Regions from separate parts of the Lysinibacillus sp. FSL K6-0102 genome, predicted to be linked through region 1. Evidence: riboswitches for the same ligand, from Rfam matches in the RefSeq annotation. Region 1 holds a riboswitch; the other holds the start of a gene.
The links. Region 1 has a riboswitch for FMN ahead of ribE (riboflavin synthase). Riboswitches for the same ligand answer to the same signal wherever they lie in the genome.
Positions count from the first base shown of each region.

Region 2: it holds a riboswitch for FMN, as region 1 does, so the genes downstream of both, NYE73_RS06145 (ECF transporter S component) here and ribE (riboflavin synthase) in region 1, are expected to answer to the same signal.

Region 1 is NZ_JBBOPH010000001.1:1,659,914-1,668,826, forward strand. It holds gene NYE73_RS08205 (VanW family protein) at 1-797, shown strand, start outside; gene NYE73_RS08210 (methyl-accepting chemotaxis protein) at 895-1,719, shown strand; gene NYE73_RS08215 (HAD-IA family hydrolase) at 1,766-2,383, opposite strand; gene NYE73_RS08220 (YibE/F family protein) at 2,624-3,400, opposite strand; gene NYE73_RS08225 (YibE/F family protein) at 3,397-4,521, opposite strand; FMN riboswitch at 4,742-4,867, shown strand; FMN riboswitch at 4,984-5,109, shown strand; gene ribE (riboflavin synthase) at 5,309-5,947, shown strand; gene ribB (3,4-dihydroxy-2-butanone-4-phosphate synthase) at 5,972-6,601, shown strand; gene ribH (6,7-dimethyl-8-ribityllumazine synthase) at 6,617-7,099, shown strand; gene NYE73_RS08245 (spore germination protein) at 7,258-8,676, shown strand.
Region 2 is NZ_JBBOPH010000001.1:1,301,884-1,310,796, forward strand. It holds gene sigX (RNA polymerase sigma factor SigX) at 1-454, shown strand, start outside; gene NYE73_RS06140 (RNA polymerase subunit sigma) at 451-1,737, shown strand; FMN riboswitch at 1,881-2,066, shown strand; gene NYE73_RS06145 (ECF transporter S component) at 2,284-2,871, shown strand; gene NYE73_RS06150 (sodium-dependent transporter) at 3,091-4,437, shown strand; gene NYE73_RS06155 (STAS domain-containing protein) at 5,011-5,397, opposite strand; gene NYE73_RS06160 (methyl-accepting chemotaxis protein) at 5,436-7,133, opposite strand; gene NYE73_RS06165 (ATP-binding protein) at 7,161-7,580, opposite strand; gene NYE73_RS06170 (response regulator) at 7,587-8,720, opposite strand.

The DNA of each region.
Region 1 (8,913 bases):
CTACGAGTAAGGTACTTAAAACAATATCTCCAAAGGAATTTGGCTTCGATACGGACCCACAAGCCTATCAAAAGCATATCGAACAATTAGCAAGGGAATGGGCGAGAGGAACGGACACATCAAATGGCTATGATCAGCGTATGATGCTTGATCGATTGGATGAAAACGGGCAAGTGATCAAAGGGAAGCCGCAAATCATTTTAAAGGAAAGTGAGCTAGTGGAGCGTATTATCGAAGCTTCTGCGACTGGCGGTCAGGTAGAAATGCCGCTCTATATAACAGAAAGTGGCTATTATTTTGAGGATCTTCCTTTATTAGAGGAAGTGGTTGTTGCATCTTATACAACTTATTTCAATCGTGCTGATTTAGGAAGAAATAAAAATATTGAGCTCTCTGCTAGAGCCATTCATAATGTGATTGTAGGCAGTGGCGATTATTTTTCTTTTAATACAATTGTAGGTCCAAGAGATGAGGCAAATGGCTATCAACCCGCACCTGAAATTATTAATAAGAAGGTAGTCATGGGAATTGGTGGTGGAATCTGTCAAACTTCTTCAACCTTGTTTAATGCAGTAGACCAAATTCCCGTCAAATATGTTGAGCGCCATCATCATTCGTTAGATGTAGGATATGTCCCAAAAGGAAGAGATGCTACGGTTTCTTATGATACGTTAGATTTTAGGTTTCAAAACTCAAATGATGTACCATTTTTAATTAAGGCAAATTATGGAGAGAATTCTCTAACAATTGAAATTCGAACGGCAGAAAAATATGTAGAATTATTGAAAAAAACATAATGTTGTAAGGAGACACCACTAGACGTTGGTGTCTTTTTTCGGATCGCATGATATAGTTAAATTGATACAATTCAGAAAATTTTAGGGGGAAAAGACAATGCATCCTAAACTACAAGCAACGATTGATTCAATTGATTTATACCAAGCAACTTACCCAGAGGATGCTTGTGTCATCGTGGCAGATACGGAAAAAGTGCTTGCCTACAAACCAGGAAAAAAGGTTGACTTGAAAGTTGGGGTTGGTGATCCAGTACATAAATATCGAGGTACAGCAACAGAAATAGCGTTAAGTTCAGGAAAATTTGTGAAAGAGGAGCGTAGCGCAGAAGGTTTTGGTATGGCCTATATCGCCTCTGCCCAGCCTATTTTTGAAGGAGGACGTATTATTGGCGTAGTAAGTGCCATTATTTCGAACGAAAAAATGGATAGTATGCGTCTATTGGCAACTGAGCTTTCGAGTGCTGTAGAAGAAATGACAGCTACAAATGAAGGATTAGCCACTGCCAGTAAGGATGTATCCAATCGTTTGGAAGAGCTATCTAATTTCGCGGAATCGATGACAGGCGATATTGAACAAATTAATGTGATTGTCCATTTAGTAAAAGATTTAGCTATGAAATCGAGAATTCTTGGTCTAAACGCATCGATAGAAGCAGCACGTTCAGGTGAGCATGGGCGTGGCTTTGCGGTGGTCGCTTCTGAAATACAAAAAATGTCCCAGAGTAGTACAGAAAGTGCTGATAGCATAACTGTGCAACTAGAAAATATTAAACAATCCATCGATCAGGTCAATGCATCAACAAATCAAATTGCTGCGTTTACACAGCAGTTTGCTGCAAGTATGCATGAATTAACAGATGCCTACAAAGGGGTTAATAGTACAGCAGAAAAGCTAATGCAAATTAGTGACATCAAAGGATAGGCATATAAAAAGGATAATAGACAAGTGCTATTATCCTTTTTCATGATTAAATGATCTCTAAAATTTCCTGTGGTGTTGAGACACTGTATTCAGGTTCGTTATTTTGCACGACTTCTTTGGCATCATAGCCCCATTCCACCCAAATAATTGGTATACCGGCTTTCTTACAAGCAACAATATCCCTTTGCTCGTCTCCAATGTATACGACGTTAGACGAGTCGACATTTGCTTCCTTTAAAAACTTTTTCATTACTTTGTCCTTACCAAAAATGCGGTTGGAGCAAAGGACATCTGCTACACAATGAATACCGTTCATTTTAAGAAATTCTAAAATATTCTCTTTAGAGTTTGAGGAAATAATCAGGATTTTATAGCCTCTTTTATCAATCTCTATTAATAGTTCCTTCATTCCTTCAAAAAGATGAACATCATTTAATGATTGACGATACAATTTATAAAATTGCGGTAAAATCATAGGCAACTTATACATTGGAAAGTCGAATAATTTACTGCGTTCTGAAATTGATAATTTTTTTAATGTATCAATTTCCTTTAATTCAATGCCTTTAAATTTATATTTTTGGGCTAAAGTATTCCATGCTGAGGCAAACACAGCAGTAGAATCTGCAAGCGTCCCATCAAAATCAAAGATAATATGCTTCATTGCAAACTTTCTCCTTTTTCATCTCGTTGTATTGACGTTCTATGCTAAAAAATGTTACATGGAATGGGCATCTAGTATTCTTGAAATAACAACCATTTTGAGCGTACGTAAACATCTTATGGTAAATATTATCAGAAAATACGGCGATTGCAATGAAAATGGTACAACAAAAGGAGGTGTCTCAAAAGTCCATTGAGACACCTCGACATTATTGTGTTTTATGATAGGTACTGGTAATTTTTATAAAAGTTTTTCTGTTTTTTCGCGTGTTTGAATTAAATAAAAGGCATTGATGCAGGCGGCAATCGGAATAATCAATGCAATGCCGATTCCTGCACAAAAAATGGTTGTCATTTCGGCACTAAAAACCTTGGAGTTAACAATTTCCCCAATCGAATAGGAGAGGTCCTTGAACCAGATTAATAAGCTTAAATAGCCACCAAAGAAAGCAAAAAATAACGTATTGGTATCGGTTCCTAATATATCTCTTCCTATGCTTAAGCCAGCTGTAAATAATTTTTTTCTACTAATCGAAGGATTGCGATAAAAAATCTCATGCATAGAGGTAGCGATGGAAATGGCTACATCCATAATGGCACCTATCGTACTCATAATGATGACTGATGCACCAATCTGCACAAAATTAACACCAATGTAGAGAGAAAAGATGCTGATTTCTTCAGTTGATTCTTCGCCAAACCCTTGGATCATCGACTTTTCCGTTACAAAGGTAATAAAGAGTAGTAACATACCTATCGTCACCATCGTCGAGATAAAGGCTGTAATGGTTTTACTGTTTGTTTTATTGATATAGAAAAGACTAATACAGCTAATGACCGTACAGGCAATAAACGTCAAGATGATGGGGCTATTTTTAGGGTTTGTCATTAAAAAAATGGTGACAAAGAGCACACCAAAGTTTAGGAATAAAGAAAGAAATGAGCGTATCCCCTGTCTACCGCCGACAAGTACCATTAACACGAATAATATAACTGCTAATAAGACGACAACATTCATCCTTGAACCCTCTTTCGATTAATGAAAAATATAGCGGTATACTGACTGATAGGAATCGTAAGGACAACACCAATACCCCCTGCTAAGGCACGGGCTAATTCTAAAGAAAGATTTAAGGACAATGTAAGCCCTAATGTGGAAGAATTTTTTAAATAGAGAATAATCATAGGTATGGAGCCGCAAAGGTAGGCAAAGAATAAGATACTTGTAATGGTACCCATAATATCTTTACCGATTTCATGTCCCGAAGATTTCAGAGCCTTGACAGAGATTGTAGGATCTTGCTCGTATAAAGCAAAAATTGAGGAAGCCATTGTAATAGAAACATCCATTACTGCCCCAAGTGAGCCAATAAATAAACCTGCCATAAAGACAGTACGATAGGGACGTGTTAAAAATTGCATTTCTTCATAACGAAGACCATTTTCACCTGTCAACCACATTACAATAGAGCTTATGATAAGCGCTATAACAGTGCCTAAAAGTGTGGACACGATGGCTACATATGTTTTTGTATGCAATCCACTAATAAGTAGTAGCGAAATAATCGTAAATAGCAGGGCGCAAATGCCGCTGACTAATAACAGGCTTACGCCCCCATGCTTCACATAAAGATCTAATGCGAATGATAAAATCACAGCATTGACACTCAAACTAATGATAGAAAATAAGCCTTGTCTTTTACCTACAATAAGTAGGGCAAAAATAAAAATCCATGCAATCATTACCATGGTTTGATCTCGTTTTAAATCGAGAATGGTTCCTGTTAAAACAGATTGTGTTTTGCGATCATCTAGCGTGACAAAGATTTCATTGCCTACATGGTATTCTTGATCAAAAGCACCAGACGAAGAATAGTCATTCGTCAAATGAATGGATTGCCCCTTATGCTGACCATTTTTGATAATGGCCATAATCTCCTGTGTAAACAAAAAATCCTCATTTTCATACATATCTGTCATGGGTTCTGATGCTGTTACATCCACTTGCGTTATTTCCGCTATCGGTCGATCATAAAATTGTTCGTTATGATGTACGAAAACGATCGAAACCCCACAACAGAGTGCTAATAGGGCATAGAAAATAGCTTGTTTAAAAGGTATATTTTTAAAAAATGTCAAGTAAATGACCTCCAAACTGCTAGACTGAATAGTCACTTGTAAAGGAACGTTTTTTTGATTAAGAAGTTCCATAAACAGGTTAAATGTCATCATTTTAATAATATCTTTTACATTTTTCAAGTCGAGTCAGAACTGTTTAAAATTTATGCTTCGAAAAAAATTTAAAAAGAAGGATGGATAATATAATAAAATAGTGTTATCGTAAGATTAGCTAAATAAAAATATTCTTCGGGGTAGGGTGAAATTCCCGATCGGCGGTGATGAAGCAATTCAAAGTCCGTGAGCGCAAGCTGATTTGGTGCAAATCCAAAACCGACAGTTACAGTCTGGATGGGAGAAGGGTAAAAATGCGAACTTTTTAAATTGATACTAATTTAGAAGGTTTATTTGACTATGCATTTATTACAAAACTTCCCAATCATCTTGTGGGAAGTTTTTTTATTTAGCTACAATCGAATAGAAGATGTTCTTCGGGGTAGGGTGAAATTCCCAATCGGCGGTGATGAAGCAATTCAAAGTCCGTGAGCGCAAGCTGATTTGGTGCAAATCCAAAACCGACAGTGATAGTCTGGATGGGAGAAGAACGAATGAGATGACGGTCTATGAAAAAATTGTTTTCAACTAGGCTTATTTGTTGATGTCTTATACTCCCAAAACCCCTTTGATGTAAAGGGGTTTTTATTTTTTATTGCTAACGAGAGAAGGGAGAAGGATAAGGCACAAAAACAGGTGGATCAACTTTAAAAGTTAAGGATAGAAGTGCTAATAAAGTAGAGTAGGTGATGGAATGTTTACAGGACTTGTAGAGGATATTGGTATCATAAAAGCCTTGCAAAGCGATCGGGACAGTATGAAAATTACGGTTCAATCAGCCAAGATAACGGAGGATGTCAAGCTTGGTGACAGTATAGCGGTCAATGGAGTTTGTTTAACGGTGACAAATTTCACACAACAGCAGCTTACGATGGATGTTATGCCTGAAACAGTCAAAGCAACAAATCTACAGCAGCTGGCAATAGGTGATTCTGTTAATTTGGAGCGTGCCATGCCTGCTAATGGGCGATTTGGTGGCCATTTTGTTGCTGGTCATGTTGATGGAGTCGGCAAAATTTTGCGCAAACGTCCAGTAGCAAACGCCGTATATATTGATATCGAAATGTCAGAGGAGCTAACCAACTTTTGTATTCCAAAGGGTTCCATAACAATTGATGGCACAAGCTTAACCCTTTTTCATGTTGAAGCCAATAGTGTCACAATTTCACTTATTCCTCATACTTACAAAGAAACCGTTTTAGGTATGAAGAGGGTTGGAGCAATCGTTAATATCGAAACCGATTTAGTTGGAAAATACATTATAGGGCAATTAAAAAAGGGGCAAACAACGCTAGCTATTACAAGAGATTATTTAGCACAACATGGTTTTTAAATCACAGAATAGGAGTTGATCATCGTGCTACATTCAATTGAAGAAGCCATAGAGGATTTAAAGCAGGGCAATATGATTGTGGTGGTTGATGATGAAGATCGAGAAAATGAAGGAGATCTTCTGGCACTCGCTGAATTCATCACACCAGCAACAATCAACTTTATGGCAACCAATGGTAGAGGTTTAATTTGTACGCCGATTTCGCAGCAGCTTGCACAAAAGCTAGATTTATATCCAATGGTTCAGCACAATACAGATAACCATCAAACCGCATTTACGGTAAGTATTGATCATGTAGAAACAACGACAGGGATTAGCGCCTTTGAGCGTGCGCTAACGATACAAAGAATGATAGAAAAGCAAGCTAAGCCAACTGATTTTCGTCGACCAGGCCATATTTTTCCGTTGATTGCGAAAGAGCAAGGAGTGCTGGAACGGAGAGGGCACACGGAGGCCACTATTGATCTAGCGAAGCTTTGTCATAGCGTACCTGCAGGTGTTATTTGCGAAATTATGGGTGATGATGGGCACATGCTTCGGTTTGAAGAACTAACAAATTACGCTGCACATCATGGCTTAAAAATGATCTCGATAGAAGCATTGGTTGCTTATCGTAAACAATTATCCACTAATAAAACTAAAATTTCTATGTAAAAAGGAGAAGGAACAATGGGTAAAACATTTGAAGCACAATTAATTGGAACGGATTTGAAAATTGCAGTAGTAGTGGGTCGTTTTAATGAGTTTATTACTAGCAAATTATTGGATGGGGCAATGGATGGTTTAACTCGTCATGGGGTTGATTCTGCATCTATTGATGTTGCATGGGTGCCAGGAGCTTTTGAAGTTCCTTTTATAGCGAAACAACTGGCAGAAACGAAGAAATATGATGCTATTATTGGTTTAGGTACTGTTATTCGTGGCTCTACAACACACTATGACTATGTTTGTAATGAATCAGCAAAAGGCATTGCCAATGTGTCATTGTCAACGAATGTACCTGTTATTTTTGGAATTGTTACTACCGAAAATATTGAACAGGCAATTGAACGTGCAGGAACGAAATCTGGTAATAAAGGCTATGATGCTGCAATGTCTGCAATTGAGATGGCAAATCTAAAGAAAATGATTGGATCAGGACAATTTGAATAGTCGTCACAACATTTGTTTCTTTGAATATTTTGAACAACCATGGGAAAAATATGCTTAAGTGTATTTATTGAAGGTGATTGTTTCATAAATGTACTAATCTTGAGCTGGCTCAGTAGGAGATGAGAAGTATTTCATCAATAGAACAAATTAATTTGAAAATGTTGAAATCACTATTTCAACGCTCTGCTGATGTGATTTTCCAACAATATAATTTTCAGCAATATACAGTACATTTGATAACTTGTGATGCAATGGTCAATGAGCAAATACTTCAAACTGTGGTTGTTCAACGTGTTCAATCTTTGTTAAGCAATGTCACGGAGGACATGCTAGAGGAAGAAATTGAACAGCATTTACACATTCCCTATTTACAAAAGATTTTATCGAAAGAGGATGCGGTAACTAGGGTCTATAAAGGCCATGTTTTACTGTATTTTGAAGAAAATCAATTACTTTATTCTAGTGATATTTCAAAAAGACCCAATCGAGAGCCTGGGGAAACAACATTAGAACTAGTAGTAAAGGGACCTAGAGATGACTTTATTGAAGATGTTTTTACTAATATTGCTTTATTAAGAAAACGATTACCGACTAATTCTTTTAGTGTAGAGACATTAGAAATTGGTAAGCGTTCTAAAACAACCGTAGCCATACTATATATGGAAGACATTGTGAATTTAAATATGCTGGAACAAATTCGACTTCAATTACAAAAAATTGACACGGATATTGTTATCAATGGCGACTTATTAATGGAAAAAATTGAAAAGACAGCGACAATTCTTCCAAGACATGATTATACAGGGAGACCTGATTTTGCTATGCAGGCCTTAATTAGAGGAAGAATACTCTTAATGATTGATGGTGTGTCCTATGCCATAATTACACCTGCAAATATTATGTTGCTCTTTAAATCAGCAGAGGATAATGAGTACCCACTCATTGTTAGCTCGATGGAACGATTACTCAGAATTGTCGGGATATTAATAAGTATGCTACTGCCAGGTTTTTGGCTTGCATTGACGACATATCATCAAGAACAGCTTCCATTTCTACTACTGGCAACGGTTGTCGAATCGAGAACGGGATTGCCTTTCCCAACCATTCTAGAAATTTTAATGATGCTATTTATGTTTGAATTGTTTCGTGAAGCCAACTTACGTCTTCCGAGTGCCGTCAGTGGCTCAGTTAGTGTGGTAGGAGGACTAATTATTGGGGATGCAGCGATTAAAGCAGGTGTTACAAGCCCCTCAATGATTGTTGTGATTGCCATTTCCAGTATCGCTGCATTTACATTGGTCAATCAATCCTTTGTGACGGCTATGAGTATTTTTCGATTAATCATTATTATGGCTTCGGCGTTTTTTGGTTTATTTGGTTTTTTTATATCCGTGTTTTTCATCCTTTTATACACTGCGAATATGAGAGTCTTGGGAGTGCCATACGTAAACTTTAGTGCCGATTTTGAAAAGGGCAATATACGTAAGTCCCTATTGCGACTATCTCCAAAGGGCTATAGTAAACGACCTACCTTTCTTAAGCCGCAAGATCAAACACGGACTTCAAGTAAAAAATAAGCATATTGTGATGAGATCAGGTATTGTTGATACCTGATCTTTTTTTGATACCTTTGCTTTAGTGGTTTTTTCAATTTTCCATTTAAATAGGAAATGAGACATAAAAAGTTATTACTTATCTTTTTAGTTTACTTTCTTGTCAAGGATTATTAAACTATTTGTTACAGTGTGTAATTTTGGGTATGAATAAAATAAAAATTGATTTTGTGTTTTAATTTATGTAGGATATACAAGCAA
Region 2 (8,913 bases), 360 kb from region 1:
CCGTACACTTGCCGAAGATTTAGCACATGAAGTTTATGTACGAGTGTTGCGCTCATACGATCAATTTGCAGGCAATAGTAGTGAGAAAACTTGGCTATTTGCTATTGCTAAAAATGTAGCAATTGATCATTTTAGAAAGCAAGCTGTACGTCAAAAGCATTCACATGATTTCTTTGACTGGGAAACGGAACAGCTCCATTCAACCACGCCATCACCGGAAGATATGCTACAGGCCAGTGATGAATTTATGCAGGTAGAATCAGCACTTGAAAACTGTACAGGCGACCAAAAAATGGTCATTATTATGCGCTATTTTCAAGATTTATCGATTGCAGAAACAGCACAAATACTAGATTGGACAGAAGCTAAGGTAAAAACGACCCAGCATCGAGCCATTAAATTTTTAAGGCAACAGCTACAGCCGATTAGAGAACAGGAGGCGAAACGGCAATGACGCATAAGCCATTTGATGATGAACAGCTTGAACATGTCTTGAACAATGCCCCTAAGCTTTCTGACCGCCGTTCAAAAGAAGAAATATTAAATCGGTTAATGGCAGATGCTCGCTTGCAGGATAATAGTCACCTACAAGAAGCGATACAACAACCTATAGAGAATGAAGAAGCACAACAAGAAAGTAAATCTTTAATACAAGATGAACGACCATCACGATTTAAGTTCCGAAAAATGCCGATTTTTACGAGTGTAGCAGCAGTTTTCGTGATAACGGTACTCGTTGGCTTCATGTTCATGAATAATGACGCTAGCCAAAAAGATCTAGCTAGTACGCCAGAAACGGCTAATTACTCTACGTTACAGGAAGATCGTTCTGCTAAAGAGGCAGCTACCCAGGATGAGGCACTTCAATCCAGTATTGTATCGGAGCATGAGCGTATGCTATCTTTACGGTCGTCTGTCTATGAGGAAGATGTGAAAGATGCTGTCGTTTTCCGTATTGGTTTGGCAGGACGCGATGCAGAAAGTGTTCCAATGACATATGTGATACCAAATGAGCGTGTAGCAACTGATTTTGGAACAGAAAAGCCTTCTACCCTACAGATGTATGAAAAATATGCTCCTCAAATAGATGAAGAAGCCAAAGGGTTTACGGATTATCATCCTTTTAAAGGTGAACTGAAGGAGAAGGAAGACAAGCTTGTCCACGTATTACCAAAGGACAATGACTATGATGTTGCATCAGCTACCGTTAATGAGTACAAAGGGACTTTAGAGGATACCTTCTCGGATTCTGAATATACGGAAGTTGAGATTCAAAATGAAGATGGCACACCTTATGAGTTTTCTCAGGAGGGTGAGCCAAGTCAAGCCATGTCATTAACAAACGCCAAGCATTTTAATTATTATTTATACCAAGATGGTAGTGGGGCAGAATACCTGTCACCAGATTTCCGTCAAACATTTGCTAATGTTACAGAGGCACTTACACTAATGAAAAACAAAAATGATGATGTTTATGTAACAGTGGTTCCTGAAAATGTAACATATACCGTGAAAGAGGAAGCAGAAGGTGTAGTCGTAACATTCGATATTCCCTTAGATTTAGCATCGATGGAGCCAATTCGCGCTACCCAATTGATTGAAGCTATGATGTTAACTGCTGCTAGCTTTGACCAACAATTACGCTTGGATAATGTGGTCCAAGAAAGCTGGGAAGGATTCGATTTAAAAACGTATTTGCCCAAGCCTGTGGGGCCAAATAAACAATATATGCCTTAGTCAAAATCAAAAATGGAGCATTCCTGTAACATGGAATGCTCCATTTTTACAATACTTACAAATCTAATCGGAATTTTTTAAGCAGAACTATTTACTTTTTCTTAATAATTAATTATAGTAAGGTTGTAGTATAAAATAATATGATTCATCTTCGGGGCAGGGTGAAAATCCCGACCGGCGGTAATAGAGTGGTGAACCGTTAATGTTTCCATTAACTCGAATGGTTTATGCTTCGCTCTTCAGCCCGCGACCTGTGCAAATTTATTTGCATGGCTGACTTGGTGTAATTCCGAGGCCGACAGTTAAAGTCTGGATGGGAGAAGATGGAGGTACGATCGTCATTCATTGTTATGAAATAAACTATGACCGAGCGCTTTTTTTGTATGGCTTTTTAAACAGTGCTCAAAAATAGTTTAAATTGACGCTTATTCGTCATGCCTTTCTCCCTTGTGCTCTTTATGCATAAGGGTTTTTTCGTGCTAACAATTGAAAGATCGTCACCTTTCTTCTTGCGAGATTGAATCAGCAAAGAGGAGAGAGTTTTCTATGAAGAAAAATGTTAAACTTCAATCGTTTATTACGATTGGCATGCTGAGCAGTATTTCGTTTTTATTAATGCTTTTTAATTTCCCAATTCCACCATTCCCAGCATTCTTGGAAGTCGACTTTAGTGATATGCCTGCATTAATAGCAGCCATCACAATGGGGCCTGTAGCTGGTATTTTAGTAGAATTATTTAAAAATGTATTGGATTGGATTTTCTCTGGAACGCCAACAGGTGTGCCAGTAGGTCATATTGCCAACTTTGCAACAGGTATTTTATTTATTTTGCCTGTAAGCCTTATTTTTAATCGCTTTAAAACAATTGCTGGTCTTGTTGGAGGTTTAGCGACAGGAACAGTCGTAATGGCAGTAGGGATGAGTATTTTAAACTACGCAGTATTTTTACCGATGTACACATACTTCTTAGGAATGGAACCTGTTGTAGGTGACTCACTTTATAAAATGATTATCGCTGGGATTTTACCATTTAACATTGTGAAAGGTATTTTATTAACGGCTATTATGGCGTTTTTATTTACAACTATGCGCAAGTGGATCGACCGCCAGCGTTCTATCTATATAACAAAATAATTTTTACTAACCTCGGGTGAACATACCTGAGGTTTTTTGTTGGAAGGAATGATGGATAGGGAAAGGTGTGAAGAATAGAAAGGCAAAACTAACGGATAAATATAGAAAAAAGTAATGGGGTAAAAAAGCTAACTAGTACTTTATAATTATAATCTAGTCGAAAGCTATATTTTCATGTAAAATAGAGAAGAGTTTAGAATGTTTGAGGAGTTTGAAGAGATGAGTGGAAAAAAAGGACAATGGTCTAGTAAATTAGGTTTTATTTTAGCGTCAGCTGGTGCGGCGATCGGACTAGGGGCAATTTGGAAACTTCCCTATGTAACAGGACAAAGTGGTGGAGGAGCATTTTTCCTTATCTTTGTGTTATTTACCTTGTTAATAGGACTACCGATGTTATTGTCCGAGTATGTTTTAGGACGTGGTACACAATCCGAGGCTGTAACAGCGTATAAAAAAATTGCTCCAACTAAGCCAGGATGGGCCTGGATTGGTCGAATGGGCGTGCTAGGCTGTTTTTTATTATTAACTTTTTATAGCGTTGTTGGAGGTTGGATCTTTATTTATAGCGGGCTAGGTGTAGCTGGCGCGGTAATTGATCCAGCAGTAGATCCTGCTGAATTATTTGGAAAAATTATAGGCACGCCTTGGATTACGCTAGTTGGTCTAGTGTTGTTTACATTAGCCAACGTACTTGTGATTTCATTAGGTGTACAAAATGGGATTGAAAAGGCCAATAAATGGATGATGCCGTTACTTTTCATAATGTTTATTGTCCTTGTTGTGCGTGCAGTTACATTAGATGGGGCAATGGAAGGGGTAAAATTCTTCTTATGGCCTGATTTCTCGAATATTACAGGTAAGGCATTATTAGAAGCCTTAGGGCAATCGTTCTTTGGGTTAGCAGTAGGTTTTTCTTGTCTAGTTACATATAGCTCTTATCTAAAAAAAGATGTCAGTCTTCCGAATTCAGCGGGTTCTGTAGTGCTGTTAACCGTGCTTGTTTCATTTTTAGCAGGTTTAGCGATTTTCCCTGTTGTGTTCGCCTTTGATTTAGAGCCAGCAGCGGGTCCAGGTTTGCTATTTATGGTGCTACCAACAGCATTTAGTCAAATGCCATTTGGTGAAGTGTTTTTAGCCATGTTTTTATTGCTATTTTTATTTGCTACATTAACGTCATCATTTAGTTTATATGAGATTATCGTCGCGGCATTTATGGAGCATAGTCAGAAATCGCGTCCAATGTGGACACTTTTACTTGGTATAGTCGTGTTTATTGCAGCCATTCCAGCAGCGCTTTCTTCGAGTGTTTTATCGGATATAATGATTTTTGAGAAAAGTATCTTTGATGCAACCGATTTTTTAGTGTCGAATATCATGCTTCCGCTAGGGAATTTATTCATTGCTATTTTTATTGCCTATGTAGTGGATAAAGAATTTGTGAAGAGAGAATTGCTAACGGGAAGTCAAATGGGACAAGGGTATTATTCGACATATCGTATGTTAATGCTAGTTGTTGTACCGATTATCATTCTAGTTGTGTTTGTTAATATGCTACTGCAGTATTAAAGAAAAGGTATATTCCGCCATAGGAAAAATACCTTCTCTTAGTGTTAAAAACATAACAGTCAATAGAAAGGTAGAAGTGGATTTCTATTGCAAGGCTACTTGCTTTCCTGTGGGCGAGTGCCAGCAGCTTCCTCCGTGTAGGGGCTCACCTGTCTCGTTAATCCACGGGAGTCAAGAAGCCTTCCGCATCAACCCAAAAAATCTCAATCTTTTTAGCAAAGGTTTTCAAATAAAGTAAAGGAGTTCATTACCCTTTATGAAGAGGTGTTGTCACTCATCACTTCTCCACATTGAAAATAAGAGCCTATCCCCTCTAAGAATACAAATAATGGGTAGATTTGATCGCTATGCTACTATGAGGTAAAGACACTTTGTAGAATGGTTGATAGCGTCACTCCTATGGGATTTAGCGGCTCATCGGACGCCCCCCCCTGGAAAGGACGCTGGCGGAACGAAAACCAACCTCTCGCCTTGCAAAGTTACTATTTCTACCGTTGATATCTTCTTTTTTTAACAACATAAAAAGGTGTATTCCGTCTAATAGGAATACACCTTTTATTATGATTATAGAGATTAATAATCGTTAAGTGATAGTTCACCTAGCCAATCTTCTTTAATAATCTTCCTTGCTTGTTCTTCACTTTCGGCAATAGGGAATACTTTATCAACCTGTGAAATAGCGAATAAGTTGCGAATGAAATTATCGACGACAATAATGGCGATTTTCTTATCTTTTACAGACACCTTCTTAGCAAAATTAACGATCATCCCGAATCCAGTACTATCAATATTTGTTACCTTTTGCATATCGATAATGTATCCGTGTTTTGTGTCTAAGCTAAGTGTTTGCAGCTCTGACTTTATTTCTTCAATCATCCCGTATTCTAAATCGCCTGTAAACGCAATCACAATATAATCAGCCTTTGTGTCAATATTCATTGCAATTTTCTTCTGATTCATCCTATAGCGCCTCCATTTTTCTTTTCTTGTTTGGGGATTTATTCAAACTTAAATTTATTCACTTCATTTTGTAATTTATCAGCAATTGATGATAACTCATCTGAGCTTTGTGTAATTTCGGCAACAGTCGCATATTGCTCTTCTGAGGTTGCGGCAATCTCTTCTGTAGCTGCTGCAGCGTCCTCGATGATGCGAGAAATATCTTGAATGGCTTGTTGCACATCTAGGGAGTTGTCGTTAACATGTGTAAATGCCACTTTCATTTGTTCGACACCTTCTTCAGTTTCGACAACTTTCTCCACGATTTCTTTTAAGGCACTTCCGCCTTTATTGATGATCGTTACTTGCTCCTCGACAGCTAGTAAATTACTTTCCATTGTTCGTACGGTCACAGATGTTTCCGCTTGGATATCATTAATAAGATTAGTAATTTGTCCAGCTGCTAAACTTGACTGTTCAGCTAATTGACGAACCTCTGATGCAACGACAGCAAAACCTTTCCCTTGATCACCTGCTCGTGCTGCCTCGATGGCCGCATTGAGTGCTAACAGATTCGTTTGTTCTGCGATGCCAGTGATAACGGTAATAATACCACCAATTTCTTCAGAGCGCTTGCCTAATTTTTGGATAGAATCTGTTGCATAAGACACTGTTTTCGTAACATCACTTAGATGCATAATCGCTTCATTGATAGCTTCTTCTCCTTTACGTGCGATATGAGTGGATTCGATAGCGCTATTTAAAGTGATTTCCGCCTTTTGTAAGCTCTTTGATACTTCCTCAAGCGTTTTTTGCATCATTGAAACTATTCGTTCGGCCTGATCTGATTGAGTGGTAGTACCAACGGCGATTTCATTCATTGTTAGTGCGATCTGATTAGATGCTTCACTTGTTTGATGTGATGATTCTGCCAAAGTGTGTGATGACTTTGCAATTTGATGTGCACTACCAGCCACAATCTTTATCGTCTCTGTTAAATGATTTTTCATACTACTAAATGCGCGTGCTAATTCAGCGATTTCATCTTTGCCTTTAGGGTTTAACAGTTTAACATTTAAATTTAGTTCTGCTAGTTCCTTGGCATTGGTACTTAGAATGTTAATAGGATTAACAATTTGCTTTTGTAAGAACCAACTAATTCCCCCGATCATTACAATGGCGATCACTAAGGAAATCGCTACATTCTCCAGTGCTGATTTTGTGGCAATGCTTATATAAGGAGCGGTAGGGACAGCGGTTGCCCATACGCCGATAACCTCGCCTTGACTATTTATAATCGGATCATAGGCTGCTTGATGCAAACTTCCTAAGACATTGGCAGAACCGATGAAGCGCTTTTTTTCTCCTAGTACAACAGTAGCAACCTCGTCAGAAACCTTTGTATTTAAAGCGCGTTCACCATTATCCACTATATTGGTACTTATACGCGTATCGTTTTGAAAGATGGATACAGCATTCCCGTTTGTGAGTTCTCCAACTTTATCAGCTACCTCAAAGTTTTCTACCATATTGATATCGCCCTTATAGAGTTGGTTGTTTTTAATGGACCATTCACCAGGATATTTAGCGTCTAAATATTCATAGCTCAACTGTATATCTGATAAAAGCTTTGTATCAGCACTTTCTAATAGATTGTTCTTGGCAACAAAAAAATTGACTCCTGCTAAAAGGGAAGTAAGTAAAATAATACAACCAAATATAAGCAGATTCATTTTCTTTCGTATAGATAACTTCATTAAAACGCCCCCAATTTTACGTTTACTTTATAGATGAATCTTTTTGGAAATACCAACTAAAAATTTTGTTTCAGAAATATTTTCGAACCAAATATGGTCGACCATATTTTTGACAAAAAATAAACCGCGTCCACGATCAGCATAATCAAATTTGTCTAAATCGAATTGAAGAACTTTGTCCCAGTCTTTTTCGTCAATGCCTTTTGCTTCGTCAGTGACTGTTATTTTTATCTCTTCGTTTGATTGAGTTACTTGTATTTGAATCTTCTTTTGAGCGGGTGTATTAATTTTTCCCATAGCCTCTACGGCATTGATGACTAGTTCATGAACAACAAATCTTAACTCTCGTTTATAAGGTAGATTATATAACTCTGTATAATTCTCCATTACTTGATCAATAAAGGCTATAGCTTGTGTATCAGGATTTACATTGAGTGTGAATTCCATCTTCAATCACCTACCCTTTAATGTAATTGTTATTGAAACGACTGTGATGTCATCGCTGTAATCATTATCAAATAAATTGTACTTTTGAGAAAACTTTTGTAGTGCATAGCTGTTATCCTGTGAAGCATAGGCGTAGAAAAAGTCCATATCAATTGAATTTTGCTCGTTCAATGTTAATAATCCATCCGTATAAAGAATAATACGATGCCAGCCTGATAAAGGTATTGTTTTTTTATTTATTTGAATAGTAGGGAATAGTCCGAGGATAGGCGTATTCGCTGGGAGGAAGACTGTTTCTCCAAATTTTCCAAATAAAAAACCAGAAGGGTGAGCCGCATTCACATAGTGCAAAGTGCCGTTTTTTGTATCTAGAAGTATGTAGATTGCTGTCATTAAAAAACGGTCCATATCCTCATCAGAAAATAGCTCGTAAATTTGGCGGTTAAGTTCTTGGATTACGGCTACTGGATCAATTAACTTAGTAATCATTCCTTTTAATAATGATCTGATGGACATAGTAACGAGTGATGCAGCTATGCCATGCCCCATTGCATCATACAGAAGAATGGCGGTTAAATGGTCATTAATCTTAAACCAGCAGTACATGTCACCTCCTAGTGTATTGGATGTTACGTAAAGACCATCAACCTGTATTTGCTCAAGATTTAATGGAGGAGATAGTGCATTCTTTTGGAATTTTTTTGCAACAAATAAATCTTTTTGAATCATACTTTCTTGCTGCTTTCGAAGCTTGGCTTCCCTCTGATATTTTAAGGCTACTTGAATTCGAGTCTTAAAATGAGTAAAATCAAACGGCTTTAAAATAAAGTCGAAAATGCCTGCTTCAAAAACCCTATCGATTGTTATGTTTTTTTCGTAGGTAGTAGATAGAAGGATAGGGACATCTATCCAATTTTTAAGTACATGAATGTGCTGACAAATTTCCTCACAATTGCTGAGTGTCATTTTCGTGTCAAGTACGATTAATTCCAGCTCATCTTTCAAAGCTGAATCTACTAAATAGTTCATTGCTGCTTCCGTTGTTGAAAAGCAATAAATATTGGGGATGCTGATACGATGAAAATACTTTTGCAGACGTAGCACATCATTACTTACGCTGCCAATAATTAATACTGACATGCCTACTTAATTCACCGCCTTATGTATCTATAACTAAATATTTCCTGGAAGCCAACATAATGATTTCTAACCATAATTATATACTCCGTATTTACTGATAATATGAATAAATTAAAATTCTAATTTGCTATAAATTTACCAATAAATATCGCATTATACAAGGCTTTTGTGATATAAAGTAAAACTTAATCAA